Regions from separate parts of the Cupriavidus sp. 96C5-1 genome, predicted to be linked through region 1. Evidence: predicted binding sites of a transcription regulator. Region 1 holds the regulator's gene; each other region holds the start of a gene.

Region 1 (10,087 bases):
GCCACTGTGGAAAGCACGTGAGCAGTTGACCGGCCGCTCGCCCGGTAGCCGTTTGATTGCGACCTACGACGGTGGCAAGGGCGTCTCGTTCGATTCGGGAACGGGGGGGCTGCAGGCTTCCACCATCAATCTGCTGAATAGTCCGGGCAAGACGGATGGTCCCAGCGTGCTTGCCTACTTGCGTGGGGACCGCTCGCTGGAGGGCTCGACGTATCGCACCCGTACATCCCTTCTTGGCGATATCGTGTCGGCGGAGCCGGTCTATGTTGCCGGCGCAGCAGCTTATTACTCGGATGCCGGCTATGCAGGCTTCCAGAGGCAGCTTACTTCGCGCAAGCCAGCGATTTACCAAGGGGCAAACGACGGCATGCTACATGCGTTCGATGCCAGCTCCGGTGCGGAACTCTGGGCCTACGTTCCGGGCGCGCTCCTGACGGCGAACGGGAAAATGAATGCGTACACGATCACGCCCTACACACATCAGTACTACGTCGATGCGACGCCTGCCGTGGGCGATGTCTATCTGGCGGGTACCAAGAGCTGGTCAACGCTGCTTGTGGGCGGCCTGGGGGCAGGGGGCAGCGGCTACTATGCGCTTGACGTGACCAGTTCGACGGCACAGAAGGCGGCGGACGTGGCCAGCAAGGTGAAATGGGAGTTCCCGAATTCCGCCACCAGCAATGCTGATGCGGCCAACCTTGGCCTGACTTTCGGCAAGCCTGTGCTTGCCAAGACCAAGGCCATGGGCTGGGTGGTGCTGGTGCCCTCCGGCTACAACAACAATGTGACCCGCAATGGCACGCAGGGTGATGGCAAGGGGCGGCTGTTCGTACTCGATCCTGCTACGGGCAATGTGATCCAGTCGATGTCGACGGGGGTTGGCGATACCACTACGCCCTCCGGCCTGGCGTATATCTCGGCTTTTGCGGCGAACGGGGCCACCGACGCGACAATTGACTACGTATATGGCGGCGACCTGTTGGGTAACGTCTGGCGCTTCGATCTCTCCGGTGCCAGTACCTCGGCGTGGAACGTCAGCAAGCTTGCCAGCCTGGTGGATGGCAGCGGCAAGGCCCAGCCGATCAGCTCGGCGCCGGAACTGACCGTCTACAACGGCCAGCGCCTGGTTTTCGTGGGGACGGGGCTCTTGCTCGGCCAATCCGACCTGAGCGTGAGCAATGTGCAGTCCATGTACGCGCTGGTCGACACGATGACCGCCGTGCCGCTGATCTCCAATGTGCGAACCACGCTCGTGAAAAGAGCCGTGACACTATCGGGGTCTGTGCGTCATATCAGCAACACCCCGGCGATAGACTTCACCAAGAGTCCTGGCTGGTATTTCGACCTGCCAGGGTCGGGCGAGCGTGTGGTCACCAATCCGACGGCGGTGGCAGGCATCCTGGTCTTCACTACCGATATCCCGTCGGCAGCAACCTGCGGCTCTTCGAGCTACCTGTATGCTGTTGATCTGACCACCGGCGGCGAACTGCCGAGCACGAATTTCATCTCGTCCGCCATGTCTCCATGGACAGGCATTGCCTTGTCCAATACCGCGCTGTCGTCCAGACCATCCCTGGTCGCGCTAAGCAACGGCAACCTCGATGCGTTGACCCAACAGTCGAACGCGACTTCGTCCACGTCGCAGCTGCCGATCAATCTTCTGAGCAAATCGAAGCGTGTGGCATGGAAGGAGGTCTATATCCAGAAATGAAGGCCAGGGGGCAAGGGCAGGGAGGCCCCTTGGCCGGCAGGTGCTCAGCGCTTGCTATTGCCCGCCGTCACTTCCGCGAGCACATCGGAGAACTCGGACACGTCCTCAAAACTCCGGTACACCGAAGCAAACCGGATATAGGCGATCTTGTCGAGCCGGCGCAATTCGCGCATGACCAGTTCCCCGATCTGGCTGCTGGGGATTTCCTTCTCGCCGAGGGCGAGCAGTTTTTCTTCGATGCGCGTGATCGCGGCATCGATGGCTTCGGCGGAGACCGGCCGTTTGCGCAGCGCCAGCCGCATCGAATCCTTCAGCTTGTCGCGCGTGTAATCCACGCGGGAGCCGTTTTTCTTGACGATGGCGGGGAAGAACAGTTCGATCCGCTCATAGGTGGTGAAGCGGCGGTCGCAGGATTCGCAACGGCGGCGGCGGCGCACGGTATCGCCTTCCTCCGACATGCGCGTGTCCAGGACCTGGGTGTTGGAATGAGCGCAAAAGGGGCATTTCATGCCTGACCACCTCGAAGTTTGAGCCGGGACGCGGGCTGCGCATGCAGCGTCTTGTCATTCTGGGTCGCGCCGGCCTGGGTTGGCAAGGCCCGCGCCATGGCGGGCTGCCGGCCACCCGCACGGAGGCGGGTGGCGCAGGGGCATCAGCCGTAGACCGGGAAACGCTTGGTCAAGGCTGCCACTTGCTCGCGCACGGCGGCGATGTTGGCTTCGTCGTGCGGGTTGTCCAGCACGTCGGCGACCAGGTTGGCCACCAGGCGGGCTTCTTCTTCCTTGAAGCCGCGGGTGGTCATGGCCGGCGAGCCCAGGCGGATGCCCGAGGTGACGAACGGCTTTTCCGGGTCGTTGGGGATGGCGTTCTTGTTGACCGTGATGTGCGCTTCGCCCAGCACCTTCTCGGCTTCCTTGCCGGTGATCTTCTTGGCGCGCAGGTCGACCAGCATCACGTGGCTTTCGGTGCGGCCCGAGACGATGCGCAGGCCGCGCTCGATCAGGGTCTCGGCCAGCACGCGGGCGTTCTTGACCACTTGCTGCTGGTAGGTCTTGAACTCCGGCGACAGCGCTTCCTTGAAGGCCACGGCCTTGCCGGCGATCACGTGCATCAGGGGGCCGCCCTGGATGCCGGGGAAGATGGCCGAGTTGATGGCCTTCTCGTGCTCGGCCTTCATCAGGATCACGCCACCGCGCGGGCCGCGCAGGCTCTTGTGGGTGGTGGTGGTGACGAAGTCGGCGTGCGGCACCGGGTTGGGGTACTCGCCGGCGGCGATCAGGCCGGCGTAGTGAGCCATGTCGACCATGAACAGGGCGCCGACCGACTTGGCCACGCGGGCAATGCGCTCGAAGTCGATGCGCAGGGCGAAGGCCGAGGCGCCGGCGATGATCAGCTTGGGCTGCTTTTCCTGGGCCAGTTTTTCCAGCGCGTCGTAGTCGATGTCTTCATTGGCGTCCAGGCCGTAGCTGACCACGTTGAACCACTTGCCGCTCATGTTGAGCGCCATGCCGTGGGTCAGGTGGCCGCCTTCGGCCAGGCTCATGCCCATGATGGTGTCGCCCGGCTTCAGGGCGGCGAAGAACACGCCCTGGTTGGCCTGGGAGCCAGAGTTGGGCTGCACGTTGGCGGCTTCGGCGCCGAACAGCTGCTTGACGCGGTCGATGGCGAGCTGCTCGACGACGTCGACGTACTCGCAGCCACCGTAGTAGCGCTTGCCGGGATAGCCCTCGGCGTACTTGTTGGTCAGTTGCGAACCTTGCGCGGCCATCACGGCCGGCGAGGTATAGTTTTCCGAGGCGATCAGCTCGATGTGCTCTTCCTGGCGCTGGTCTTCCTTCTGGATGGCGGCAAAAAGCTCGGGGTCGATCTGGTCGATCGTATAGCGGCTGCGTTCGAACATGGCGAAAACTCGTCTGAAAAAAAAGGGGATCCGAATCGGCTTCGGGGTAGGGCGCGCGGGGAAGGCACATGCGACCAGCACCGGACGCTGTGGCGAGTCCGGCGCAGGGCGCACCCTGCTTCCCATTCGCTGCCCAGGCGAGCGGCAGGCGCTTGATACATCGCGCCAGATAACTTGCGCTTCCTCGTGGTAGTGCCCACTGACTTCGCCAGTCGCGCAAGATGGAATGGTTGGCGGCAGTTTACGCGAGGCGCCGGCTGGCTGCAAGACGGGGCTTCGGGCACCTGTCCGAAAAGTCAATGGCTTGTCTGTCAGGTAATGTAATTGTTGTAATGCTGGGCAAGGGTTTACGCCGGGCCAGGCTGGCTGTCCGTTACAATCGCGGCCATGAGCAACAATGTGTGGGCCCTGCGGGTGTACTGGGAAGACACCGATGCGGGCGGCGTAGTGTTCTACGCCAATTACCTCAAATTCTTCGAGCGCGCCCGGACCGAGTGGCTGCGCTCGCTCGGCATCGAACAGCAGGCGCTGGCCGATGAGACCGGCGTGGTCTTCATCGTCAGAAGTACGGCGGTGGACTACAATGCCCCCGCCCGTCTGGACGACCTGCTCGAAATCCGGACACAGATTGAACGGGTTGGGCCGGCGTCGGTCCAATTCGCCCAGGAAGCCTGGCGAGGGGAGCAGTTATTGGCTACCGGCGCCATCCGGGTGGGATGTGTGGATCGTATCACATTTCGCCCGACTCCCATCCCCGCTCCCGTCCTTGCAACCATCAAGACCGCCCGATGAACCCCGTGACCGTCACGCAAGACCTGTCGATCATTACGCTGGTGTTGCACGCCAGTGTGCTGGCGCAGGCCGTTATGGCCCTGCTGCTCGTCATGTCCCTGTTTTCGTGGACATACATTTTCCGCAAACATTTCGCGCTGCGCGCGGCGCGTACCCAGACCGAAGGCTTCGAGCGCGACTTCTGGGCTGGCGGCGACCTGCAGGCTCTCTACCAGAGCGCAGCCAATAATCGCCACAGCACGGGCGCACTGGAACGGATCTTCGAGTCCGGCATGGGTGAATACCTGAAGGCGCGCGAACGCAACAACGACGCCGGCGCGCTGCTGGACGCCGCCCGCCGCGCCATGCGCGCGGCCTACCAGCGCGAGATGGATGTGATGGAGTCGCATCTTCCTTTCCTGGCATCGGTGGGCTCGGTCAGCCCGTACATCGGCCTGTTCGGCACGGTGTGGGGGATCATGAACGCCTTCCGCGGCTTGTCCAATGTGCAGCAGGCCACGCTCGCCTCGGTGGCGCCGGGTATTGCGGAAGCGCTGGTCGCTACCGCCATCGGCCTGTTTGCCGCCATTCCCGCCGTGATTGCCTACAACCGCTACGCCACCGAGATCGATCGCCTGGCCATCCGGTTCGAAAGCTTCATGGAAGAGTTCCTGAATATCCTGCAACGGCAGACCCGCTGACGCGCGGCAAATCACCGTAGTTACCGGTCAAGGAGAATCCTGCAATGGCAGCGATACAGCGCCGCGGCGGCTCGCGCCGCAGGGCCAGCGCCGAAATCAACGTGGTGCCCTACATCGACGTGATGCTGGTGCTGCTCGTCATCTTCATGGTGGCAGCCCCGATCGTGAACCCCGCGGTGGTCGACCTGCCGAGCGTGGCCAATGCCACGCCGCAGCAGAGCACGCCGCCGATCGTGGTGACCGTGCACGAAGATGGCCAGCTCACCGCGCGCGGCAAGGACAATGCAGGCAAGGCCTTCGAGCGCCAGCTCGACAAGCCGGGCCTGATCGATTTCGTGCATCAGCGCCAGAACGAGAACCCGGACCAGCCGGTGGTGATCGCCGCCGACCGCTCGGTCAAGTATGAAGCCGTGCTCGACGTGATGTCGGTGCTCAAGGCCGACGGCGTGAAGCGCGTCGGCCTGATGGTCAAGTCAAAGTAATACATCGCCGCGCGCCATGAAGACCGCCGCCTATCCGTATCAGCCGGTCCCGGAGCGGGGAAGCTTGCGCTCCTTCCTGCTTGCGCTCTTCATGCACTTGCTGCTGGGCATCGTGCTGTACTACGGCGTGCACTGGCAGAGCAGCACTCCGGTTGGCGCCGAGGCCGAGCTGTGGGAAGAGGTTCCCGCCGCCACTACCGCGCCCCCGCCACCTCTTCCCGCGCCGGCGCCGCCCGTGCCGGTAACCTCCGTGCCCGAGCCGGTAGTGCAGCCGCGCCCCGTGCCTCCCGCCCCGGCAGTGAAATCCCGCGCCGAGGAAGAGGCCGACATCGCGCTGGCGCAGCAGAAGCGCCGCAAGGCCGAGGCCGAGGCCCGCGAGGAGGCGCGCAAGCAGGCAGAGTTGCGCGAGCGCCAGGACGCCCAGCGCAAGGACGACCTGCGCCGCGAACAGCAACGCAAGGACGATCTGCGCAAGGAAGAGTTGCATAAGGAAGAACTGCGCAAGCAAGACGCACGCAAGCAGGCGCTCCTGCAGGAGCAGCAGCAACAGCGCAAGGAGCAGGCTGAGCGCGAGCGCAAGGAAGCCGATGCCAAGGCTCGCGCGGACGCCAAGGCCCGGGCGGAGGCCGATGCCAGGGCGAAGGCCAATGCCGAGGCCAAGGCTGCGGCGGATGCCAGGGCGAAGGCCAATGCCGAGGCCAAGGCTGCGGCGGATGCCAGGGCGAAGGCCAATGCCGAGGCCAAGGCCGCGGCGGATGCCAAGGCGAAGGCCAATGCCGAGGCCAAGGCTGCGGCGAATGCGAAAGCCAAGGCGGATGCCGATGCCAAGGCCAAGCGCGAGGCCGCGGCCAATGCGCAGCGCCATGGCGAACTGGCACGGCTGCAGGCCCTCGCCGGCGGCGGGGCTGCAGCGGGCGGCGCCGGCGGTGTCGGCAGCAGCGCGGGCAGCGGTGCGGGCTCAGGCGGCAAGGCCTCGCCGGGCTACCCGGATCGGGTGCGCCGCCGCGTCAAGCCGAATATCGTGTTCACCGAGGACGTTGCCGGCAATCCGGCCGCCGTGGTCTCCGTCCAACTGGCGCCGGATGGCTCGCTGATGTCGGCCCGGGTGGCAAAGTCCAGCGGCAATTCGGCCTGGGACAACGCGGTGCTGCGCGCCGTCGAGCGCTCGGACCCGCTGCCCCGCGACGAAAACGGCAAGGCGCCGGCCAGCTTCACCATCACCTTCAAGCCGAAGGACTAGGAGGCGGCGATGATGCAATGCAGCAACCCTGCGATAGAGCGGCCGGTGGTTTTGAATTGCAACATATTGCAACCTACATCCATGCGTGGTAGTCCCAAGGCTACGATATTAGGTTGCCTGACGCAGCCGGCGAATGTGCCTGGAGCACGCGATACGGGCATGCGACATGCCCCCCGTATCCTTGCTGTACCACGGCATCCTGTTTGCCGGCCGCGCTCGATGAATCTTGATCTCGACTGAGGAGCAGCATGCGAAAGCTTTGGGCCCCCCTTTGGCTGGCCGCCCGGCGGCACAATATCCGCGCGCACGCCCTGTTTGCCTGGCTGGCAGTTGCGCTGGCCTGTTCGGCAGGCAGCGCGCAGGCGCAACTGAACGTTGAAATCACAGGCGTCGGCTCCAGCCAGTTCCCGATCGCCACCGCCAATTTCCAGGGCGAAGCACAGGCTCCCCAGAACCTCACCGCCATCATCCGCGGGGACCTGCAGCGCAGCGGGCGCTTCCGCAATATCGACGTGGCCGGCGCTACCGTCGCCGAGTCCGCCGATGCCGACCTCGGCAGCTGGAAGTCGCGCGGCGCCGATGCCTTCGTGGCCGGCAGCGTGACGCCCACCGGCAATGGCCAGTACGACGTGCGCTTCCGTCTCTACGATACGGTCAAGGGCCAGAGCCTTGGCGGCCTGGCTTTTACGGTCGGTGGGAACCAGCTGCGCGTGACCGGCCACAAGATTGCCGACTACATCTACGAGAAGCTGCTGGGCGAGCGGGGCGTGTTCGCCACCCGCCTTTCCTACGTGTCCCGCGTGGGCGGGCGCTATCGCTTGCTGATCTCCGATTCCGACGGCCAGAACTCGCAGGTGGCGCTGACCAGCAATGAGCCGATCATCTCGCCTTCCTGGTCGCCGGACGGCACCAAGGTCGCCTATGTGTCTTTCGAAGCCAGGAAGCCCGTGGTCTACGTGCATGACCTGGCGACCGGCCGCCGCACTCTGGTGTCGAACCAGAAGGGCAACAACAGCGCGCCCTCGTGGTCGCCCGACGGGCAGCGCCTGGCGGTGGCGCTGTCGCGCGACGGCAACACCCAGATCTACCAGGTCAATGCCGACGGTTCGGGCCTCAAGCGCCTGACGCGCAGCAGCGCCATCGACACCGAGCCGCAATACGCACCCGACGGCCGCAGCGTCTATTTCACCAGCGACCGCGGCGGTGCGCCCCAGATCTATCGCATGCCGGCTGGCGGCGAAGAGGCCGGCGCGGCCCAGCGCGTGACCTTCAAGGGCAGCTACAACGTGAGCCCGCGGATTTCCCCCGATGGCAAGCAACTGGCCTATATCACGCGCACTGGCGGCTTCAAGCTGCAGTTGATGGATCTCGGCAACGGCGACGTCACCTCGCTGACCGATACTTCCAACGACGAGGCGCCGAGCTTTGCCGCCAATGGCAAGTACATCCTTTATGCCACCCGGGTGGGAGGTCGCTCGGTGCTGGCGGCGGTGTCCACTGACGGGCGCACCCGGCAGGTTTTGTCTCTCCAGTCCGGCGAGGTTCGCGAGCCGTCCTGGGGCCCATTCATGCAGTAAACCAGGAGTTCCACGCCATGACCCAAATGATGACCAAAACCCTTGCCGTCGCCGCCCTGCTGGCTCTCGGCGCTTGCAGCTCCGGCGTCAAGCTGGACGACACCGCCAACGCGGGTGCCGGCAACAAGGGCACGCCTTCGACCGACGCTCGCGCCGTGGCACCGGTGGATGTCTCGCGCGATCCGCTCAACGATCCGAACAGCCCGCTGGCCAAGCGCAGCGTGTACTTCGACTTCGACAGCTACAGCGTCAAGCCTGACTATCAAGGCATGCTGACTGAGCATTCCAAGTACCTGGGCGCCAACAAGGGCCGCCGCATCCTGATCCAGGGCAACACCGACGAACGCGGCACCAGCGAGTACAACCTGGCGCTGGGCCAGAAGCGCGCCGAGGCCGTGCGCCGCTCGCTGTCTTCGCTGGGCGTTCCCGACAACCAGATGGAAGCCGTCAGCCTGGGCAAGGAAAAGCCCAAGGCAACTGGCCACGATGAAGCCTCGTGGGCGGAAAACCGCCGCGCGGACATCGCGTACTAATCCGCGGATAGTCATCTCATGAAAGCACGCGTCTCCAAATTGGTATTGCTCGCTGCGATGTCCTGTGCCGGCCTGCTGCCGGCGGTACAGGCCCGGGCCGGCGTGTTCGACGATGACGAGGCACGCCGCGCCATCGTCACCATGCGCGATCAGTTCAACGGCTTCCAGGCAACCGCATCGCAGCGTATCGACCAGAATAGCCGCGCCCAGCTCGACATGCAGAACCAGCTCGAGGGCCTGCGCCAGGAAGTGGCGCGGTTGCGCGGCCAGAACGAGATGCTGCAGAACGAGGTGACGACGCTGCAAAAGCAGCAGAAGGACTACTACGCCGACCTCGACGCGCGCTTGAAGAAATTCGAGCCGCAGCAGGTTACCGTGGATGGTCGCGAAGGGCTGTCGCAACCCGGCGAGAAGACCGAATACGATGCCGCGCTCAAGCAGTTCCAGACCGGGGACTTCAAGGGTGCCGGCAGCGTTTTCTCGGCCTTTATCAAGAAGTACCCGCAGAGCCCGTATGTCCCTCTGGCGCAGTACTGGCTCGGTAACTCGCTGTATGCGCAGCGTGACTACCGCGGCTCGATCTCGGTGCTGCAGAACATGGTGCAGACCTATCCGGATCACCCCAAGGTGCCGGATGCGCTGATCGCCATCGCCAACGACCAGATGGAATCGGGCCAGAAGCCCGCGGCCCGCAAGACCCTGGAGCAGGTGGTGGCCAAATACCCCGGCACCGAGGGCGCGCAGGCAGCGAGCAATCGCCTGAAGACGCTGAAGTAAGCGCCGCGCCGGCAGCAGACGGAAGACACAGGGCCCGCATCCGCGGGCCTTTTGTCGTGGTCGCGCTAAAATACAAGATTCGCTCTGAATTTTGCGTGGCGCCCTACCGGCGCAGCGCCTGCCATCATGAAAAAACGCGCTATCGTCCTGCTTTCCGGCGGCCTGGATTCCGCCACCGTCCTTGCCATGGCCAATGCGCAGGGATTCGAGACCTATGCACTGTCGATGCGCTATGGGCAGCGCCACTCCTCGGAGCTGGAGGCTGCCAAGCGTGTGGCTGCCGCCCTGGGCGCGGTGCGTCATGAGATCGTCGACCTCGACCTGCGACGCTTCGGTGGCTCCGCGCTGACCGACGACAGCCTCGACATCCCGACCGACGGCGCGGTAGGCGGCAT
Region 2 (10,087 bases), on a different contig from region 1:
CCGCGGCGTCGCTGGCGTACGGCAGGCGCAGCACGTGCAGGCAGTCCTGGAAGCCCATGATGCCCATGCCGACCGGACGGTGGCGCAGGTTGGAGTTGCGCGCTTTCTCGACCGCGTAGTAGTTGATGTCGATCACGTTGTCGAGCATGCGCATCGCGGTGCGGATGGTCTTCTCGAGCTTGGCGTGGTCGAGCACCTGGGTGCCGTCGGCCTGTTGCTTCAGGTGGGCCACCAGGTTCACCGAACCCAGGTTGCACACGGCGATTTCGCTGTCGTTGGTGTTGAGCGTGATTTCCGTGCACAGGTTGGAGCTGTGCACCACGCCCACGTGCTGCTGCGGGCTGCGGATGTTGCACGGATCCTTGAAGGTGATCCACGGGTGGCCGGTCTCGAACAGCATGCCCAGCATCTTGCGCCACAGCTGCAGCGCGGGGACCTTCTTGAACAGCTTCAGCTCGCCGCTGGCGGCCTTGGCTTCATAGCCCAGGTAGGCGGCCTCGAACGCCTTGCCGACCTTGTCGTGCAGGTCCGGGCAGGTGGCCGGCGAGAACAGCGTCCATTCGCCGGCTTCCATCACGCGCTTCATGAACAGGTCGGGAATCCAGTTCGCCGTGTTCATGTCGTGGGTGCGGCGGCGGTCGTCGCCGGTGTTCTTGCGCAGTTCGAGGAATTCCTCGATGTCCAGGTGCCAGGTTTCCAGGTAGGCGCAGACCGCGCCCTTGCGCTTGCCGCCCTGGTTGACCGCCACGGCGGTGTCGTTCACCACCTTCAGGAACGGCACCACGCCTTGCGACTTGCCATTGGTGCCCTTGATGTGCGAGCCGAGCGCGCGCACATTGGTCCAGTCGTTGCCCAGGCCGCCGGCGAACTTGGACAGCAGCGCGTTTTCCTTGAGCGCTTCATAGATGCCCTCGAGGTCGTCCGAAACGGTGGTCAGGTAGCACGACGACAGCTGCGAGCGGCGGGTGCCCGAGTTGAACAGGGTCGGCGTGGACGACATGAAGTCGAACGACGACAGCAGCTGGTAGAACTCGATGGCACGTGCCTCGCGGTCCTTCTCGCCCAGCGCCAGGCCCATCGCCACCCGCATGAAGAAGGCCTGCGGCATTTCGATGCGGACTTCGTCGATGTGCAGGAAGTAGCGGTCGTACAGGGTCTGCAGGCCCAGGTAGTTGAACTGGAAGTCGCGCTGGGCGTCGAGTGCCGCGCCCAGGCGGGCCAGGTCATAGGTGGCCAGCTTTTCGTCCAGCAGCTCGGCCTCGATGCCGCGCGCGATGAACTTGGGGAAGTACTCGGCATAGCGCGAGACCATCTCGGTCTGGGTCACTTCGGCACCCAGGATTTCCTTGCGGATGGTGTGCAGCAGGATACGCGCGGTAACCTGGCTGTAGGCCGGGTCCTTCTCGATCAGGGTACGCGCGGCCAGGATGGCCGAGTCGTAGACCTGCGTCATGGGCACGCCGTCGTACAGGTTCTTCAGCGTTTCCTTGAGGATGGGCTCGGCGCTGACCGCGTCGCCCAGGCCGGAGCAAGCGTTGTCGATCAGGCCGTGCAGCGCGTTCAGGTCCAGCACGCGGGCCACGCCGCCATCGGTCACATTGAAGGTGACGCCGCCTTCCTGCACGCGGGCCACCGCCTGGGCGTTGGCCTGGGCGCGTTCCTGGGTGCGCTTCTCGCGGTACAGCACGTAGGAACGGGCCACTTCATGCTCGCCCGAACGCATCAGCGCCAGTTCCACGTGATCCTGCACGTCCTCGATATGGAAAGTGCCGCCGTTGGGACGGCTGCGCAGCAGGGCGCGGACCACATTCTGGGTCACTTGCTCGACCACTTCGCGCACACGCGCCGAAGCGGCGCCCTGCCCGCCGTTGACGGCCAGGAAGGCCTTGGTCACCGCCACCGAGATCTTGCTCGGCTCGAACGCCACCACGGCGCCGTTGCGGCGGATGATCTTGTAGTCCTGGTAGCCGCCAGCGGCGGCAGTAGCGGGGCTCGACTGCGGGTTCGCTGCCGCACCGGCGGCGGTGGCGCTGGCGGAAAATTCGTTCTGGGCTGTCTGCATGAGGAACTCCTGTTCTGACCCGTGTTTTATGAGTGACAAAGAGTCCCTGGCAAAACGCGCAAGAAATGACCAGGCACGCCGGCCGGCCCTGACCGGGGAGCGCGCTACCTTGCTGGATTCTGCTGGGACTCTTGTGATGCGCCGATCCTTGGGCGGACCACGGCGTAACGCCGCGGCGGAAACTGCACACCTAGGCCGGCTCCCCGAAAGCACCACTAGATATAGTGGTCGATGCGAAAAACTGGACTAAGTATAGTGAAACGAGGCGGTTTAACCAGTCTTGACAAGCATATTTTTGATGCGATTCCAGTGCCGGCCGAGGCATGCGGCGCTGCGCCATACCCGCCAGCCCAAGAGACGCAAGGGATCCCGCCCGACGGTGCGTTACCGCGCCATGACACGAAATTTTTTTGATTGACCGGGCCGCTTCGATAGGCGCGCACTTTATCAGGGTTTCCCCCAATTCGCGCTTTCCCCCTAGGCCGCGCAGTTGCCGCTTGCTTCAGGGCAGGTCTTTGCGGTAGGGCAACAGCGCCGGAGCCAGGCCGGCGGCGGCGGCAAAGCCCGTCCAGTCGAAATGCGGGCCGGGATCGGTCTTGCGTCCGGGCGCGATATCGCTGTGCCCCGCCACCGCCCGCACCGGGTAGGCGGCAAACAGCGCACGCACCAGCGCCGCGGTGGTGTGGTATTGCGCCAACGCGAACGGCAGGTCGTCGCAGCCTTCGATCTCGATGCCGATGGAAAAGTCGTTGCAACGAGGCCGCCCCAGGAACTCGGACTGGCCTGCGTGCCAGGCCCGGTCCAGGCAGGAAACGAACTGGACCAGTTCGCCTTCTCGCGTCACCAGGAAATGCGCCGAAACCCGCACCTGACAGATCGTAGCGAAGAAGGGATGGCGGGCCGGGTCGAGGCGGTTCTGGAAGAAAGCCTCGATATCGCCGCTGCCGAACTGGCCCGGCGGCAGGCTGATGTTGTGCAGCACCACGAGGTCGACCGGCATATGTGCCGGGCGCGCATCGAAATTGGGCGATGGCACGCGGCGCGCCGCAGGCACCCAGCCCGCCGGGTCCGGACTGAACCCGGGGCCGGGATCGGGAGCGAGGCGAAGCTCAGGCATCGCGGCCTCCCTCGGCGGCGGCAAATTGCCCGCCATCGGCGCTGTCGGCCGTGCCCTCGGCCGGGTCGTCCCGGCCCTCGCGAATCCCCAGTTGCTGGATGCGGTAGCGCAGCTGGCGAAAACTCAGGCCCAGCAGCGGCGCGGCAGCGGTACGGTTGAAGCCGGTCTGCTGGAGCGCCTGCAGGATCAGGTCGCGCTCCAGCGCTTCGAGGCGGCCGGGCAGGTCGATCGGGAAGCTCGCACGGCAAGGCTCTCCCGCCAACTCCCCCGGACGCGGCGCCACGGGCTGCGGGACGGGTTCCGGCGGCATGCCCGATCGGGCCGGCGTGGCCTCGGCTCGCGCGTCGCGCTGCGGATCGGGCCAGCCATGCTGCCCGGGATCGGACCAGGCAGCCGGTGCGGCAGGCGCAGGCGCCGACCAGCCGGCCGCCAGGGAGGACGGGCTGGGCGCTGCCGCTACCGGCGCCGCCCCGGCGGCCCGTTGCAACGCCTCGGCCGGCGGCAGGTACGGCGGCTGCCCGGCCGGGCGCGGCGTGGCGGAAAGCGCCATGCCCGCCTCCAGCGGGCCAAGGTCGGCCACCTCGATGATCAGGCCTTCCGCGAAGGCATAGGCGCGCTCGAGCAGGTTTTCCAGCTCCCGCACATTGCCGGGGAAGGGGTAGTCCGACAGCACCTGCAACGCGGCCGCGGACAGCCGCTTGGGATAGCGGTCGCCGTAGCGCACCGCCAGGTGCTCCAGGATGGCGCCCGCCAGCACCGGGATATCCTCGCGCCGTTCGCGCAGCGTCGGCATGCGCAGCGCCAGCACGTTGAGGCGGTAGAACAGGTCCTGGCGGAACTGGCCGGATGCGACCATGCCGGAGAGGTCCTTGTGGCTGGCGCACAGCACCCGCACATCCACGCTCTCCTCGCGGCTGGCGCCGATCTTGCGCACGCGCCGCTCCTGCAGCACGCGCAGCAGCTTGACCTGCATCGCCAGCGGCAGGTCGGCCACCTCGTCGAGCAGCAGCGTGCCGCCGTTGGCGGCCTGGAAGAAGCCGCCGCGCTCGGCGTCGGCACCCGTGAAGGCGCCCTTCGCATAGCCGAAGAACTCGGACTCCATCAGGGTTTCGGGAATGGCGCCGCAATTGACCGCGATAAAGGGATGCGCGGCGCGGGTGCTGACCGCGTGGATGGCGCGCGCCGCGCGCTCCTTGCCGCTGCCGGACTCGCCGCTGATGACGATCGGCGCCATGCTGCGCGCCAGCCGGGACAGCGCGCGCCGGACTTCGTGCATGGCGGGCGAATGGCCCGGCAGCAAGCTGGCCGCGCGGTCCGCGGTCTCAGGCGCCGCGCCGCCACCCTCCTCGGCGCTGTCGCGCCGCTGGCGCCCCAGCGCGTTCAGGATCAGGCTGCGCAGGTGGTCCAGCGAGACCGGCTTGGCGATGTAGTCGAAAGCGCCTGCCTTGAGCGCCTCCACGGCGTTGTCTGCGCTGCCGTAGGCGGTGATGACCGCCACCGGCACCCGCTCCGGCGCGCTCGATAGCTGGCGCACGATATCGATGCCGAGCCCGTCGCCGAGCCGCATATCGGTCAGCACCAGGCTGTAGCGGCGCGCCGCCAGGTGCTGGCGCGCCTCGGCCAGCGAGCCAGCCAGCACCACGTCGTGACCCATGCGGCGGATGGAGATCTCGAGCAGTTCTCGCAGGTCGGCCTCATCGTCGATGACAAGAATCGGATCGGGGCCTGGCGTCTTCAGGAGCATGGGTCTGCGTCTGGCGGGTTGGCGAAGTGGCGTCGGGCAGCCGGCGCGGGTCAGCCGCCGGCATTGTCCGGCGCGTCGATGCGCAAGGTCAGTACAAAAGCCTTGGCCGGCAGTGTATCGCGTGCGGCCGGCGCCAGCATGCCGGTCTGCGCCAGCAGCGCGTCGAGGGAAATCGTGCCGTAGCGCACCTGGGCGTCGTTGGCGCCGCATAGCTCGCGCGCCATGAACAGGCCCAATCCGGTGCCCTGGGCATTGCTGGTAAAGAAAGGCTCGAACAGGGTGCGCTGGTGCTCGCGCGACACTTCGGCGCCGTCGTTCCAGACGATCAGCTCGGCGTGATGCTGATCCAGCGCATGCGCCAGCAGGCGGATCGCCCCCGGCAGGCGGCTGCAATACCGCCACGCGTTGTCCAGCAGGTTGCCGAGCACCTGCTGCAGTTGCGAGGGGTCGAAGATGACCGGCCGCGCCACGTCGACCGTCAGCCGGATCGCATTGGCATTGATCTCGGCCGAGCGCGGCATGCGCCGCGCGCCGATCGGATCGTCGCTGGCCGAGCGCGAGCGCATTTCCAGCCGCCAGCGGCCAACGATCTCGGGCAGGGCCTGGTTCAGGTCGACGGCGGCCCGCTCGGTACGCGGCCGGCGCGACATCTGCAGCACATCCGACACCACCTGGTCGAGCCGCAGCACATTGTCGTGGATGATGCGCAACAGGCGCGCATCGACATCGCCCTCGGGCCGCCCCGCCTCGCCGGGACGGGTGCCGCGGCGGCTGGTTTCGGCCAGCAGCTCGCTGGCCTGGCTGATGGCCGCCAGCGGGTTGCGGATCTGGTGCGCCACGCTCGCTACCAGGCGCCCCATGGCGGCCAGCTTCTCCTGTTGCACCTGCTCGGCGATGCGCTCCCAGCTTTCGATATGGACCAGCACCGTATCGCGCATCTCGCTGCGCAGCAGCGCCTCGTCTTCCGGGCGCCAGGCCATGGCTTCGCTCTGGGCGATGGCCAGGCGCAGGCGTGCTGCCGCTTCGGGGGTGAGCTCGCTCCAGGCGGCGGTGTTCATGGCGTTCTGCGCGCCCAGCGAAACCGACAGCGAGGAGGCGAAGGTCGAGCGCAGGCTGGCCAGCCCCGGCAGCAGGAAGCGCAGCCGCAGCCGGGTATGCAGGATGGGACCCCGGCCCGAGGAGGGCCGCGACGGCAGCGGCAGCAATTGCAGAATGCGGGGCGCGTCGTCCTTGCTGCGCACCCAGTCGCGCAGCATCTCCATCAGCGGCTGCAGGCGGGGAATCTGGCGCAGGTCGAACAAGGCGTCGCGCCCGGTGGCGGGCGTGCCGGCCGGCTTGCCCCGCTCCGCCGGCTGCACGCCGAGCAGCACCACCGCCGCCGGGTTGGCCGCCACCACCGCGCCATTGGCGCGCAACAGCATGACGCCATCCTGCATATCGTTGACCATCAGCCGGTTGACCAGCTGCTGCAGGCGCAGCTCCTGCTCGCGCGCCATCGCCAGTTGCTCCTGCGCCAGCTGGCGGTTGGCCAGCAGGTACATCAGCGAAGCCGCGATCATGAAAACCAGGCCGTACAGCCCCGAGCCCAGCAGGCCCGCATCGGCCTGCGCCAGCAGCAGGGTCTGCGCAAAGGGCGTGCTCATCACCACCAGCGCCGAAGCTGCCGCGGCGAACAGCGCGAACAGCAGGCTGGTGAGCGCGCCGGCCTGCAGCGCCGGCAGCAGGAAGATCATGGCCAGGCCCTCGCCACGATGGCCCTGCGCGTGAAAGATCAGGCCCAGCAAGACAAGATCGGCCAGCACCTGGCATCGCACCCTCAGGTGAAATCCGCGCCGCCACCACAGGGTGGCCGCTACCATGGCCAACGCCATCGCGGCATAGGGCACGGCCAGCGGCCACGCAGCCGGGCCGCTACCCAGCGCCAGCAGGGTCTCGGCGCGCTGGGCGGGCAGCCACGCATAGCCCAGCAGCAGGACCGCCACCGCCATCCGGGTCCAGGCGAAATAGCGCAGCAGGCGCCAGTGGAATTCAGGGGGTTCTGGCCGCCGCCACATGGCGGCGACGACGTGCCAGGCGTTCAGGCGGGACCAGAACGAGACGCGCCGGCTCATGCGGCGGGGCTGTCCGCGTCGCTGTCGGCCGGCAGATGGGCGCGCCGGCAGTAATACAGGCCGCGATAGGCGATGGCTTCGCCCTGCGGCAGGTGCACGCCGCAATGCGCGCATTGCACCATGGCCTCCTGCGGCGGTGCGGCTTGCGGCTGCCGCGCGGCAGGACCTTGCGCCGCGCCCGGACGGGCAGCGCGCTCCTCGCGCCGGCGTGCCTCGGCGCGCTGCCGCAGCCACCAGAAAAAGCCCAGCACCACGGCCAGGACCAGGAAAATGCGTGCCATGGCGGGATCAGATCCGGTGCAGGATGACTTCGATGACGAAACGGCTGCCGACATAGGCCAGCAGCAGGATGCCGAAGGACGCGATCACCCAGCGCAGGGCGGTGCGGCCACGCCAGCCATAGAAAGTGCGCCCGGCCAGGATGCCGGCGAACATCACCCAGGACACCAGCGCGAACACGGTCTTGTGATCGAGCCGGAAGGCCCTCCCGAACAACTGCTCGGAGAACAGCAGGCCCGACAGGATCGTCAGCGTGAGCAGCACGAAGCCTGCGCCGATCAGGCGGAACAGCAGTTTCTCCAGCGTCAGCAGGGGCGGCAGCAGGTCGAGCCAGCGGCCGACCCATTGCGCCGGCTCGCTGGCCTTGCCAAGCTGGGGCGAGCGGTTGAAACCGTGCAGGCGGCGCTCGGCCAGCAGCATCAGGAAGGCATGGAAGGCCGCCAGCGTAAAGAGCCCATAAGCCACATTGGCAATAATGAAGTGCAGCTTGAACAGCGGCGCCGCCGCGTAGCCGAGGATCTGCGCCCCGGGAAAGGCCAGCGGCATCAGGCTGGCTAGCATCGCCACCGGGATCACGATCAGGCCCAGGCCAGCCAGCGAAAAGAAGAAGCTCTCGATCCAGTAGATGCCCACGCCCAGCCACAGCATGGCCGACAGCGCGAAGGCAAAGCCGAACATCATGCGGTCCGCCGGGAAGATGGTTTCGTGGAGCAGCAGGCCGTGGCTGGCCAGCGCGGCCAGCATCAGGGCGTGCCACCAGGCCGGGCGGCCCTCGCCGCGCCCGCCCCCGCCGCCCGGCAGCACCACGGTGGTCGCCGCGCCCCCCATGGCACCGGTGCCGGCGCCGGCAGCCGATAGCTGCGGGTTGCGCGTCGCCCAGCCGTGATAGGCCAGGCCGCAATAGAGAAGTGCCGTCAAGGCATACAGTACAATGGCCATTTGCACAGTTTACCTTAGCGCCCCGTCCCGGTGGCGCCCCGCTTGAGCCGGGCCCCGAGCCGGCCTCAAGCCTCGATAAAGCCCTATCCCCCGGACTTCTGCCATGCTGGACAATCTCACTCAACGCCTGGCGCGGGTCGTCAAGACCATGCGCGGCGAGGCTCGCCTGACCGAAGCCAATACCGCCGAAATGCTGCGCGAAGTGCGCCTGGCCATGCTCGAAGCCGACGTGGCCTTGCCGGTCGTGCGCGAATTCATCGCCCGCGTCAAGGAAAAGGCGCTGGGCGAGGATGTGGTGTCCAGCCTCACGCCCGGCCAGGCGCTGGTGGGCGTGGTGCAGCGCGAGCTGACCGCTGTCATCGGCGGCGAGGAAAGCCTCTCGGCCGACAACAAGGCGGGCGAGCTCAACCTGGCGGTGCAGCCGCCGGCCATCATCCTGATGGCCGGCCTGCAGGGCGCAGGCAAGACCACCACCGTCGGCAAGCTGGCCAAGTGGCTCAAGGAAAACAAGAAGAAGAAAGTGCTGACGGTATCGTGCGACGTCTACCGTCCCGCCGCCATCGCCCAGCTCAAGACCGTGTCCGAGCAGGTCGGCGCCGACTTCTTCCCCTCCCAGCCCGACCAGAACCCGGTCGACATCGCCCGCGCGGCGGTGGACTGGGCCAGGAAGCACTACCACGACGTGCTGATCGTCGATACCGCGGGCCGCCTGGGTATCGACGAGGCGATGATGAAGGAAATCGCCGCCCTGCACGCCGAGCTCAAGCCGGCCGAAACCCTGTTCGTGGTCGACGCCATGCTGGGCCAGGACGCGGTCAACACCGCGCGCGCCTTCAATGACGCGCTGCCGCTGACCGGCGTGGTGCTGACCAAGCTGGACGGCGATGCGCGCGGCGGCGCCGCGCTGTCGGTGCGCCACATCACCGGCCGCCCGATCAAGTTCGTCGGCGTTGGCGAAAAACTGGACGGCCTCGAGCCCTTCTACCCCGACCGCATGGCCCAGCGCATCCTGGGCATGGGCGACATCCTCGCACTGGTCGAGGAAGCCCAGCGCGGCGTGGACATGGAAGCCGCCGAGAAGCTGGCCAAGAAGATCAAGAAGACCGGCGGCTTCGACCTCGAGGACTTCAAGAGCCAGATCGGCCAGATGAAGAAGATGGGCGGCCTGGGCAGCCTGGTCGACAAGCTGCCGGCGCAGTTCGCCCAGCAAGCCCAGGGTGCCAATATGGACGTGGCGGAAAAGCAGGTGCGCCGCATGGAAGGCATCATCAACAGCATGACCGCCGAGGAGCGCGCCAAACCCGAGCTGATCAAGGCCAGCCGCAAGCGCCGCATCGCCACCGGCGCCGGCGTGCCGGTGCAGGAAGTCAACCGCCTGCTCAACCAGTTCGACCAGATGCAGAGCATGATGAAAAAGCTCAAGGGCGGCGGCATGATGAAGATGATGCGCTCGATGGGCGCGATGAAGGGCGGCATGAAGGGACTCTTCAACCGCTAAGCCATCCGGCGCGGCGATGCCCGCTTGCGGGCGCCGCGCCACTTGCAAAAGACAAAGACAGCGATAGAGACAGGATCCACATCATGATGACCGCCGAACAGGCCCGCGAACTCTGGGCCAACTCCGAGGAAATCGTCAGCGCCGAGGCCGTCCAGGCATCCCTGGACCGCATGGCGGGCGAAATCACGGAAAAAATGGGCGACACATTCCCGCTGGTGCTGTCGGTGATGGGCGGCGCGGTCGTCTTCACCGGCATGCTGCTGCCCAAGCTGGCGTTTCCGCTCGAATTCGACTACATCCACCTCTCGCGCTACAACAACAAGACGGTGGGTGGCGA
Region 3 (10,087 bases), on a different contig from region 1:
GCAACTGCAGGCCAAGCCAGACGTTGGCGGCGGCAAACAGTGCTCCGCCCGGCAAAGCCAGCCATCGCGGCGCCAGGGGCAGCGCCAGCAGCAGGACATAGGCGAGCAACAGCAAGTTGGCTTGCCAACGCTGCTGGCTGGGCGAAATCATCGCCTGCATGGCGGGAATCCGGGCTGGCAATGGCAGCCGGCGGCGCAAACGCAGCCAGATCAGGAAAGGCACGATCTTGCCGATCATCGCCGTTACCGGCAGCACCCCGCACCCCACCAGCACCGCCGTGCCGATCCACCAGGGATAGGCGACGGCCCCCGGCAAGGCGGGAGCCGCCAGCGACAATGCCACCGCGCCAAGGGCGCTCAAGCAGGCGGCAACCCAAAGGCGCCAGCCTGGATCGTGGCGGCGCCGCGCACGCAATACCCCCTGCAATCCAACTACGGCGAGTGCCGCCAGGAAGAGCAGAAGCGGCACCGCGCCTGCGCCTGCAAGCTGTGGCAGGTCGATCACAACACCGCAGTATCCCAGCAGAAGCAACCAGATTCCCCAAGGCAGGAACCGATCCAGGCTCGCCGGCAAACGCCTGGTTTGCCAGAACATCGGCACCACCGTGGTCGCGACACCCGCAACGAGCGTGGCCAGCCAGCCAACCAGCCCCACGGCCACATGCAATTGCAGCGTCGGACCCAGTGATACCTGCCATTGGCCGCCAAGCGCGCCTGCCAGCGCGGCGCCGGTCGCAACCGTCGCGATCAGCGCAGCGCCTATGCACGCCAGCGTGCGCGTGGTGGCGTCGATGGCAGCCACGCGTGTTCCCGCCCACAGCAATGCCAGTCCGACGAGGCTTAGGAAAGGCGCGCCCAGCATGATCGCCACGCGAAAGCCGAGTGGCCGGCCGGTAAGGAATCCACCTGCCAGCCCGAGTGCCGTGCTCCCCGCTATCAACGCGACCAAAGGCGCCAGTCCGGCAGTTCCGCGTATCCGCACCCCGGCGACCACCGGCATCATCTGGAACAATGCCCCCACCATGACGGGAACCAGCATCCCCAGTGCGAGCAGATGGACCGCCGCCAGCACGGTCGGTGAAAAACGGAATGGCAGGCCGTCCGCGGGACCCAATGCCACCAGCAATCCCGCGGCGGCGCCAAGCCATGGCGCCGGCAACAGGCAGCCAAGCACCACCGATGGCCGGGGAGCATTCTCGTATTTCAGCTGCGCAGCTTTCATGTGCCCTGCCATGCCGCAAGGCGCGACCAGGAAAGGCGAGGTGGCTCACCGGCATCCTCGCAAAAATCGGAAGGGGGAAGTCGTCTCAGCATTGCGTCAATCTCCGCACTTGGTCCAGCGGGGCCGGGCAGAAAATGCCCCTGCCCCTGCACGCTATTCCGGCGCAGCCATGCTAGCCGGCGAAGACCGGTCTTGTCTTTGATCGCGGTAAAAGGTTGCACTACTGGCGAAGCCACCCGTGAGCCGGCGCCGCGCCCCCTTTGCGCTATATCAAAAAGGGCACACCCCGCTTCGGGCGATACTTGACGAGTCTGCAGCAGGCAATTGAAGACGGCCTGGCCCAACCGGAGCGCGATCATGTTTTCTTCCGCCGCCAGCCTTCCTGGCTTCGATTCACCGATTGAACTGCTGCTGGCCTGCCACGAGAAGGTGCGGCGATTCGCTGGCTTGTGCCAGAGGCTTGAGCAACACGCAACGCTGCACGGCGCGGATGAAGACGCGCAAGCCGCCGCCGCCAGCGTGCTGAGATACTTCCAGATCGCGGCGCCGCTGCACCACGCCGACGAGGAGGAAGACCTGTTCCCGGCGCTGCGGGAGCTGGGTGACGCCAGCCTGACTGCGCGTATCGACGAGCTGGATGCCGAGCATGGGCACCTGGCCGAATTGTGGTGCTGCCTGCAGCCGTGGCTGGAGGCGCTCTCTCAGGGAGCAAGCCACCCCGCTCCACCAGAGCTCAGCGCGTTCGCCACCCGCTATCCCGAGCACGCATTGCGGGAGGAGCACGAAGTTTATCCCGCCGCCGTCCGGCTATCGCGCGAGCGCCTTGCCGGGATTGGCCTGCGCATGGCGCAAAGAAGAGGCGCACGCTAGTGGCAGCAAGCACGGGCATCCCTGCGCCATTTCACCGATCGTCAACGCTTGCAGGCTAAGGCAGGATGACTTGATCTGCCACAAGATCCGGCTGGGCCTGGCGTGGAATCCTATGCACTACGAGCCTGTCGTCGTGCTCCGGATACGCCACACTGTGTCGGCCCGCGCGGCCGGCAAGCCCTGGAGGCTTGCCTCGACAGACAGATGACAGATGCAACTACCGCCACTGAGGCATGCCATGCGCCACAAACTCAATCTCGACGGACTGCTTGGCAGCCTGCCCCTGTTCCGGAACCTCGACGCAGCGCAGCTGGCCGAGCTTGCCGGTTCCTGCCATGAGGTCAGGGTCGCCAAGCACAGCCATGTCTTCCGGCGTGGCGCCGCGGCGCCGGGACTATATGTTGTTGCCGTTGGCCAGATCAAGCTGGCACTGCCTTCGATAAACGGCAATCCGGAGAAGGTCGTCGAATTTTTCGGCCCCGGCGAAGCATTCGGGGAGGCTGTCATGTTTCTGGACCGCCCTTACCTGGTGGATGCCCAAGCGCTCGAAGACACCCTGCTGATCCTGCTCGACAAGAAGGATATATTCGCCGCCATCGATCGCGACCCGTCCTTTGCTCGGCGCATGCTTGCCGGCTTGTCGATGCGCCTGCACGCCCTGGTGCAGGATATCGAGACGGTAAACCTGCACAACTCGCAACAGCGCGTGATCGGCTACCTTCTGAACGGGCCGCGCGAGGGCAACCTTACGCGCTTCGCCGTCAACAAGAATCTCATCGCCTCCAAGCTGGGGCTGTCGCCGGCAACGCTTTCGCGCACCCTGCAGCGGCTCAGCGAAGCCGCCTTGATCAGCGTGGCTGGCCCAGAGGTCCTGATCCACGATGTCCAGGCACTTCAGCGCCGGTTTGCCGGAGCCTGAGTCCTGTTTGCCGGCGTGGAATCCGAAGCGGAAATTGCTTGACCGGCGTCAATCGCGGCAGGCCGATCCCTCGTTAGCATTGCTGCGTAACCACCATGCCAAGGAGCCTGCCATGCAGACCAGTTCCCCCTTCATCTTCGACGCGCGCGGCATTGCCAAGCGCTTTCGCCATGCCGCGATTTTTGGTGCGCTGGAAGCGCTGGGCGAAGGCGAGTCGATGCGCTTCGTCAACGACCACGATCCCCTTCCCCTGATCGAACAACTGCGCCGGCGCTATCAAGACCAACTCCACATTGCCTATGTTCAGCGCGCGGACGATGCCGTGGTGATCGACTTCACCGTCCATCCAGCGGGTACCGCGCAAGGATGCGGCAGCGCAAGCGGCACGGGCTGCGGCTGCAGCGGCGGCTGAACCTTGCCGTTATCCGGCACCCGGATCACCTGCGCGCCCTCGAACCGCACGAACCGCACGATCCGCGATTGGCTTGCCCGCGGACAAGCCGGCCCCGGCGGGCCTGGGGCAAGATACCAATGAGGCCGCCGCGCTGTGGTGCAAGGCGCCCGGCGGCCTTGATGTTGCTGTCCTGCCGAAAGCCTGTCCGTACGATCTACGGGCAGGCTTCTTTTTTTAACCGTCGACGGTATTGCCACCGCACAGCCATACGATGCGCCTGACCACCATGACCGACTACGCGCTACGGCTGCTGATTTACGTGGCGCGCCATCCTGAACGGCTGTGCACCAACAGCGAGATCGCGCAGGCCTACGGCATCTCCAGGGCGCACCTGGTCAAGGTGACGCACAAGCTGAGCCGCCAGGGCTGGATCGCAACCGTGCGCGGCAGAGGCGGTGGCATCCAGTTGTCATCCGGGCCAGGGAGCATCAATCTTGGCGACGTGGTTCGCAGCGTGGAGCCCGATTTCGATCTGCTTGCCTGCCTGGCCGACGGTGGCGCCTGCAAGCTCGCGAGCGATGAGCCCCTTTGCTGCGTCATGGACGGCGCTCGCCGGAGCTTCCTGCAACATCTTGAAAGCTATACCCTCGCTGACGTGCTGGCGCGAACGCGCTCGGCCCCGCCGCATGCGGCAGTGCTGAATCCCGGCAAAAGCTGAGGCCCATGCCGCCGGTGCCGATGCGGCCCCGGCGCCGGCCGCGTCCGGCGGAAGGTTCAGGACTGCGCCGCGCGGACCCGCCATGCCCGCGCGGCGGCGGCCACCACGGCAATAAACACCAGGATCGCAGCAACGTTGCCGATCGCCGCCGCGGCCTTGACGGCCGGCAACTGGTGGCCGAAACTCAGCCGCGCGGCCAGGGAGAAGTGCAGCAAGGCAAGCGGCACATAGAAGCTGTTGCCGAACTGCAGTTTGACGCGCGTGATCGCCGGCAGGATGACAGGCGCATGCGCCATCACCATGCTGACGATGAAACCCAGTCCCAGCGCATGCAGCGCCGCGTCACGCCATGGCAGCCCGGCCGCGGTGCCGGCCCATGCCACGCCTGCCACCAGCAGCCAGCCATAGCCCAGCAGCAGGCAGACCGCCATATAGCGGCTCAGTCCATGGCTGCGCACCGTGCGGCGCGCAATGTCGAACAGTGCCAGCCAGGCGCCAAGGAACGCCAGCGAGACGCCATAGACGACGCCACCTGTCCTGCCCGCGTTCCCTGCCAGCGCCGAGGCGGCAGCACCCAGTATCAGCGCTGCCAGAATGGCAAGCAAGGCCGTTTGCGCGCCGGGCCGGCGGCGCATCAGGCGCGTCATTTCAAGCCGCTCGGCAGCAACGGTGACTACCAGGAAGATGAAATACCAGGCGTTGGCCGAGGCCAGCCAGCGGCCCGAAGCCAGCGCCGCGTTTCCTGCCAGCCAGGCCACGGAGGCGACCAGCAGCAAGGCGGTATGGGCAGCCGGCTGGCGCCGCAGCACGGCCACGCTGACGCCCACGAACACCAGCGCGCCGGCCGCCAAGGCCCACGCGCCGGCGGCGGGGAATCCCGCCACCATCAGCAAGGCACCCAGCCCCGATGCCACCGGCGCGGCGAAGGCGGCGGGACGCCCAAGCGCCACCGCGCGCTCGATGCCGATGACCGTGCCGAAGAAGCCGCCGGTCATCAACGCGCCGTGGAATGAAACCGCGTGCCATAGCAGGCGATAGCCGTCCGCCCCGGGCAACGCCACGCCTGCACGCAACAGGCCGCCGAGCATGCCCGCGAGCAACGCGAATACGGCCAGCAGCAGCACTGCCAGCCGAGGCCAGGTCTTGCGCCGGCGCCCTTGCGCGCGGCGCGCGGCCATGCTCACCATCCCATGGCGTGCTTCGCGCTGGCGCTCATGCGCTCCGGCGTCCATGCGGGCTCCCAGCATAGTTCCACTTCGATCAGGTACCCCAACGGCATCACGCCCTCAAGCTCGAGTTGTACGTCGTCCAGGATCATGTCGGCCACCGGGCATGCGGCCGAAGTCATCGTCATCGAAACGTGCACCGATCCGTCGGATACGGTGACGCCGTAGATCAGGCCAACCTCGAGGATGCCCAGCGCCAGTTCCGGATCGACCACGCGGCGCAGGGCATCCATGATCGGTATGCGCCATTCCTCGGGGCCCTGGTAGTCAAGCCTGCCTTTCCCGTTCGATGCTTGCCTGGTGAGCATGCTCCCTCCTTTTCGCGTTCCTGTTACGCACAGTCCATGGTAGTACGGGCCACGCGTCCTGCATGCCCCGTACCGCCGGTCGGTTGACATAGCGCAAGGCCGGCGCTTCCGTCATGCCTTGCGCAGCGTGAAACTGCTGAAATGCGCTGCCAGCCTGTCGATATCCTGACGGCCAAGCGAAGCGCCCGCGCCGCTGCCGCGGCACTCCTGCAATGCCCAGTGCGTCACGCCAAGCGCGGCGATCCGTTCGGCCAGCGCGTGCAGCTCGGCGACACCGAACAGGCCGGCGTGCCAGGTGGTGCGGCACTCGCCCGCCACGCCGCTGGCAAGCCACCGGCGCAGCGATGCCCACGCCCGCTCCCCGCTGCCCGGTACCCGCGTAACGCTGTCATAGCGATGCAGGGGTGCCTTGAGATCCAGGCCGATCCAGTCCAGCCGGGGCAAGATGGCGGCCAGGCGATCCGGGTACATGCCGGCGGTGTGCAGCGCGACCTGGAAGCCTCGGGCCCGCACGTCCTCGATGGCACCGGGCAGGCCCGCCTGCAGGGTCGGCTCGCCCCCGGAAAACACCACGCCGTCGAGCAGGCCTTGCCGCGCCTGCAGGAAATCCAGCACGTCCGCCCAGGCGATGGCGGGCGGCGCGGCGGCGTCCAGCAACGCCTGGTTGTGGCAATAGCCGCAGCGCCAGGGACAGCCCTGGCAGAACACGACGGCGGCGAGGCGACCGGGAAAATCGATGGTCGTCAGCGCCGTCATGCCGCCCGCGCGCAACGGGTCCGCGTTGCGGCGATGCCTGGCCGTCCCCGCGCAGGCGTCAGGCCGCAATGCCACGAGGCTCCGCGAAGAAGCGGCGCTCGCGGTGCTCGCCCTGCTTGCCTGTGTTGAAACTGGAGACCGGCCGGTGGTAGCCCATCACCCGGGTCCAGATCTCGCAGGGTTGGCGCTCCTCGTCGCGCAGCACGGCGTCGCCAGGTTCGGCTTGAATGGCTGGCGAGGATTGATATTGGTCAGTCATGGGGTGTACTCCGTTTTTTGGGTGGGTTAAAAAATAAAAACGAGCAAGCCGGACGATCGTGCTCAGGCAGCGATCGGAACCCGCTTGCGGGCCAGGATCTCCTCGTCGCAGCGCGGGCAAAACGGATGCTCGCCAGCGAGGTAGCCGTGCGTGGGACAGATCGAGAACGTCGGCGTCACCGTGATGTACGGCAGGCGGAAGCGCGTCAGTGCGCGCCGCACCAGTTCGCGGCAGGCTTCGCCGCTGGACAGGCGCTCGCCCATATACAGGTGCAGCACCGTGCCGCCGGTGTACCGGGACTGCAATACCTGCTGCCGCGCCAGTGCCTCGAAGGGGTCGTCGGTCCAGCCGACCGGCAGCTGCGAGGAGTTTGTGTAGTAGGGTTGCGCGGCCGTGCCGGCCTGGCGGATCTGCGGCCAGCGCTTGCGGTCCTCGCGGGCGAAGCGGTACGTGGCACCCTCGGCCGGCGTGGCTTCGAGGTTGTAGAGATGACCGGTTTCCTGCTGGAAGTCCACGATGCGCTCGCGCACGTGTTCCAGCAGGCGCAGCGCGAACGCATGGCCCCACTCCGAGGTGATATCGTGCGCGTCCGCGGTGAAGTTGCGGATCATCTCGTTGATGCCGTTCACGCCCAGCGTCGAAAAATGATTGCGCAAGGTGCCGAGATAGCGCTTCGAGTAAGGGAACAGGCCCTGGTCCATCAGGTGCTGGATCAGCTTGCGCTTGTTCTCCAGGCTCTGCTTGCCCAGTTCGAGCAGGCGGTCCAGTGCGCGCAGCAGCGCCGCTTCGTCGCCCGCATGCAGGTAGCCCAGGCGTGCGCAATTGACGGTGACCACGCCTACGCTGCCGGTCTGCTCGGCACTGCCGAACAGGCCGTTGCCGCGCTTGAGCAGCTCGCGCAGGTCGAGCTGGAGCCGGCAGCACATGGAGCGCACCATATTCGGCTCCAGCTCCGAGTTGATGAAATTCTGGAAGTACGGCAACCCGTACCGGGCCGTCATTTCGAACAGCCGCGTGGCATTCTCCGACTCCCATGGGAAGTCGCGCGTGATGTTGTAGGTTGGGATGGGGAAGGTGAACACCCTGCCCTTGGCATCGCCCGCCGTCATCACCTCGATATAGGCGCGGTTGATCAGGTCCATCTCTTCCTGCAATTCGCCATAGGCGAACGGCATTTCCTGGCCGCCGATGACGGGCACCTGCTCGCGCAGGTCCTCGGGGCAGGTCCAGTCGAAAGTCAGGTTGGTAAAGGGCGTCTGCGTACCCCAGCGCGACGGCACGTTCAGGTTGTAGATCAGCTCCTGGATGCACTGCCGCACCTGGGCATAGGACATGGCGTCCTTGCGCACGAACGGCGCCATATAGGTGTCGAACGACGAGAACGCCTGCGCACCGGCCCACTCGTTCTGGAGCGTGCCGAGAAAGTTGACGATCTGCCCCACGGCGGACGACATGCGCTTGGGCGGGCCTGCCTCCACCTTGCCCGGCACGCCATTGAAGCCTTCATGCAGCAGCGTGCGCAGCGACCAGCCGGCACAGTAGCCGCTGAGCATATCGAGATCGTGGATATGGATATCGCCGTTGCGGTGGGCCTCGCCGATTTCAGGCGCGTAGACATGGGACAGCCAGTAATTGGCGGTGACCTTGCCTGCCACGTTCAGGATCAGTCCGCCCAGCGAATAGCCCTGGTTGGCATTGGCATTCACGCGCCAGTCCGCCTTGCTCAGGTATTCGTTGATCGACGCCTCCACGTCGACCAGGGCCTTGCGGTCCTGGCGCAGCCTGGCGTGCTGGCCGCGGTAGGCAATAAACGCACGCGCGGTGTTCCAGTGGTTGGCGGCAACCAACACCTGCTCGGCCACGTCCTGGATCTGCTCGACGCCTGGCGTCCGCTCATGGAAGCGGTGTGCCAGGACCCTGGCCACCTGCTCCGCGAGGTTGCCTGCCTGCGCATCGGCGAACTCGCCAGTTGCAGCGCCGGCGCGGCGCAGCGCGGACCGGATCCGCTCGATGGCGAAAGCGGTTCTTTCGCCATCGCGCTTGACGACCTCCCTGGGCAGGCTGGCAACAACGGCTTCGGTACAGTGCTCCATACATTCTCCCGGCAATATTCACACTAGATGTGGGACAGAGCGTACCGGTCAAACACTATATGTTGATTGACGACGGGCAAGCGTATGACATATCCGGTGATATTTCCAATGCCCACGGCTTGTGCCGGGAATACGGGAAAGCATGCGAATATGCACGCCGCAGCGTGCAGTCCGCCGCGCCGCCAACGGTAGGCGAGCGTCGGGCGCGGACGATCGCGGCCTGGTCACGCGGCGCTCATGCGTGCCACGGCTTGCGTGGTCACAGCCCGCTCCACCACGCCGCCGATCAGAACCACCGCCGGACTGGCCAGGCCGGCCGCGAGCGCCTCGGAGAGCGTGGCCAGCGTGCCGGACCAGCGGCGCTCGCCGGGGCCGCTGGCATGCATGACCACGCCGGCCGGCATGTCGGGCCGCATGCCCGCGGCCAGCAAGGCGTCGCGAATGGCGCAGAGCCGCCCCATGCCCATGTAGATGACCAGTGTGGTGCCGCCGGCGGCCAGTGCCCGCCAGTCGGGGCCGCCGTCGCCGCTGGTATGCGCGGTGACGAAGGTCACGCCGTGGCAGTGTGCGCGATGCGTAAGTGCGATGCCCAGCGCCTGCGCTGCGGCCATGCCGCTGCTGATGCCGTTGACCACCTCCACCGCGATACCGTGCGCGCGCAGGAATTCAGCCTCTTCGCCGCCGCGGCCAAACAACAGCGGATCGCCGCCTTTCACGCGCGCCACGTCGCGGCCGGCCAGTGCATGCGCCAGCGTCAGCGCATGGATGCTGGCCTGGCTCACCGAGCAACGCCCGCCGCGCTTGCCCACCGATATGATCTGCGTGCCGGGCCTGGCATAACGGTGCATGTCGGACGACACCAGATCATCCACCAGCCACACCTGGACCTGGCCGAGCACCCGAGCAGCCCTGACAGTGGCCAGGTCCGGATCGCCGGGCCCCACCCCCACCAGCCATACCTTGCCCGGCTTCAGCGGTCTGTTCATCTCATGCTCCTCAATGGCTTGTGCCCGACGAACGGGTGGTCTTGTTGAATACGTTGTACTTGCCGACCGGCTTGTCCATGGGGATACGCCGGACCTCGCGCAGCGTGGTGGCATCGTAGGCCACGATGGCGCCGTCCTGCTCCATCACGCTGACCAGCGCGTAGCGGCCATCGCGGGTGAACTCCACGTGCGCCGCGGTGCGGCCCGGACTGGGCGTGACGCTGGCCACCACTTGCAGGCTCTCTTTGTCGATGACCTGCAACGTGTCGCGGCGCGGACTCATCATGGCGTCGGTCCAGGCATATGGCGTGTTCTCGTGGCTGCGCAGGAAGAACC

What was found. The regulator NrdR, encoded in region 1, represses ribonucleotide reductase genes. The targets are predictions, from matches to a motif close to CACNANATNTNGTG.
Region 2: the regulator NrdR is predicted to act here: its motif matches at 2,276-2,289, upstream of AC3FOF_RS22890 (ribonucleoside-diphosphate reductase subunit alpha).
Region 3: the regulator NrdR is predicted to act here: its motif matches at 8,819-8,832, upstream of AC3FOF_RS26915 (ribonucleoside triphosphate reductase).

What each region holds. Positions count from the first base shown of each region.
Region 1 covers NZ_JBYOJU010000001.1:369,636-379,722, forward strand. Annotated here, with positions in the region: gene AC3FOF_RS01675 (pilus assembly protein) at 1-1,711, shown strand, start outside; gene nrdR (transcriptional regulator NrdR) at 1,756-2,220, opposite strand; gene glyA (serine hydroxymethyltransferase) at 2,364-3,611, opposite strand; ZMP/ZTP riboswitch at 3,736-3,837, opposite strand; gene ybgC (tol-pal system-associated acyl-CoA thioesterase) at 3,999-4,403, shown strand; gene tolQ (protein TolQ) at 4,400-5,083, shown strand; gene tolR (protein TolR) at 5,128-5,565, shown strand; gene tolA (cell envelope integrity protein TolA) at 5,582-6,805, shown strand; gene tolB (Tol-Pal system beta propeller repeat protein TolB) at 7,054-8,382, shown strand; gene pal (peptidoglycan-associated lipoprotein Pal) at 8,400-8,915, shown strand; gene ybgF (tol-pal system protein YbgF) at 8,934-9,692, shown strand; gene queC (7-cyano-7-deazaguanine synthase QueC) at 9,819-10,087, shown strand, end outside.
Region 2 covers NZ_JBYOJU010000022.1:64,058-74,144, forward strand. Annotated here, with positions in the region: gene AC3FOF_RS22890 (ribonucleoside-diphosphate reductase subunit alpha) at 1-2,062, opposite strand, end outside; gene ampD (1,6-anhydro-N-acetylmuramyl-L-alanine amidase AmpD) at 2,565-3,179, opposite strand; gene AC3FOF_RS22900 (sigma-54-dependent transcriptional regulator) at 3,172-4,923, opposite strand; gene AC3FOF_RS22905 (sensor histidine kinase) at 4,974-7,034, opposite strand; gene AC3FOF_RS22910 (PP0621 family protein) at 7,031-7,315, opposite strand; gene AC3FOF_RS22915 (cytochrome C assembly family protein) at 7,323-8,252, opposite strand; gene ffh (signal recognition particle protein) at 8,356-9,750, shown strand; gene AC3FOF_RS22925 (hypoxanthine-guanine phosphoribosyltransferase) at 9,834-10,087, shown strand, end outside.
Region 3 covers NZ_JBYOJU010000028.1:96,311-106,397, forward strand. Annotated here, with positions in the region: gene AC3FOF_RS26870 (hypothetical protein) at 1-1,222, opposite strand, end outside; gene AC3FOF_RS26875 (hemerythrin domain-containing protein) at 1,580-2,092, shown strand; gene AC3FOF_RS26880 (Crp/Fnr family transcriptional regulator) at 2,331-3,011, shown strand; gene AC3FOF_RS26885 (DUF2249 domain-containing protein) at 3,124-3,423, shown strand; gene AC3FOF_RS26890 (RrF2 family transcriptional regulator) at 3,677-4,123, shown strand; gene AC3FOF_RS26895 (DUF8744 domain-containing protein) at 4,180-5,355, opposite strand; gene AC3FOF_RS26900 (metal-sulfur cluster assembly factor) at 5,304-5,657, opposite strand; gene AC3FOF_RS26905 (anaerobic ribonucleoside-triphosphate reductase activating protein) at 5,769-6,413, opposite strand; gene nrdD (anaerobic ribonucleoside-triphosphate reductase) at 6,472-6,672, opposite strand; gene AC3FOF_RS26915 (ribonucleoside triphosphate reductase) at 6,735-8,765, opposite strand; gene cobA (uroporphyrinogen-III C-methyltransferase) at 8,990-9,751, opposite strand; gene AC3FOF_RS26925 (cytochrome D1 domain-containing protein) at 9,762-10,087, opposite strand, start outside.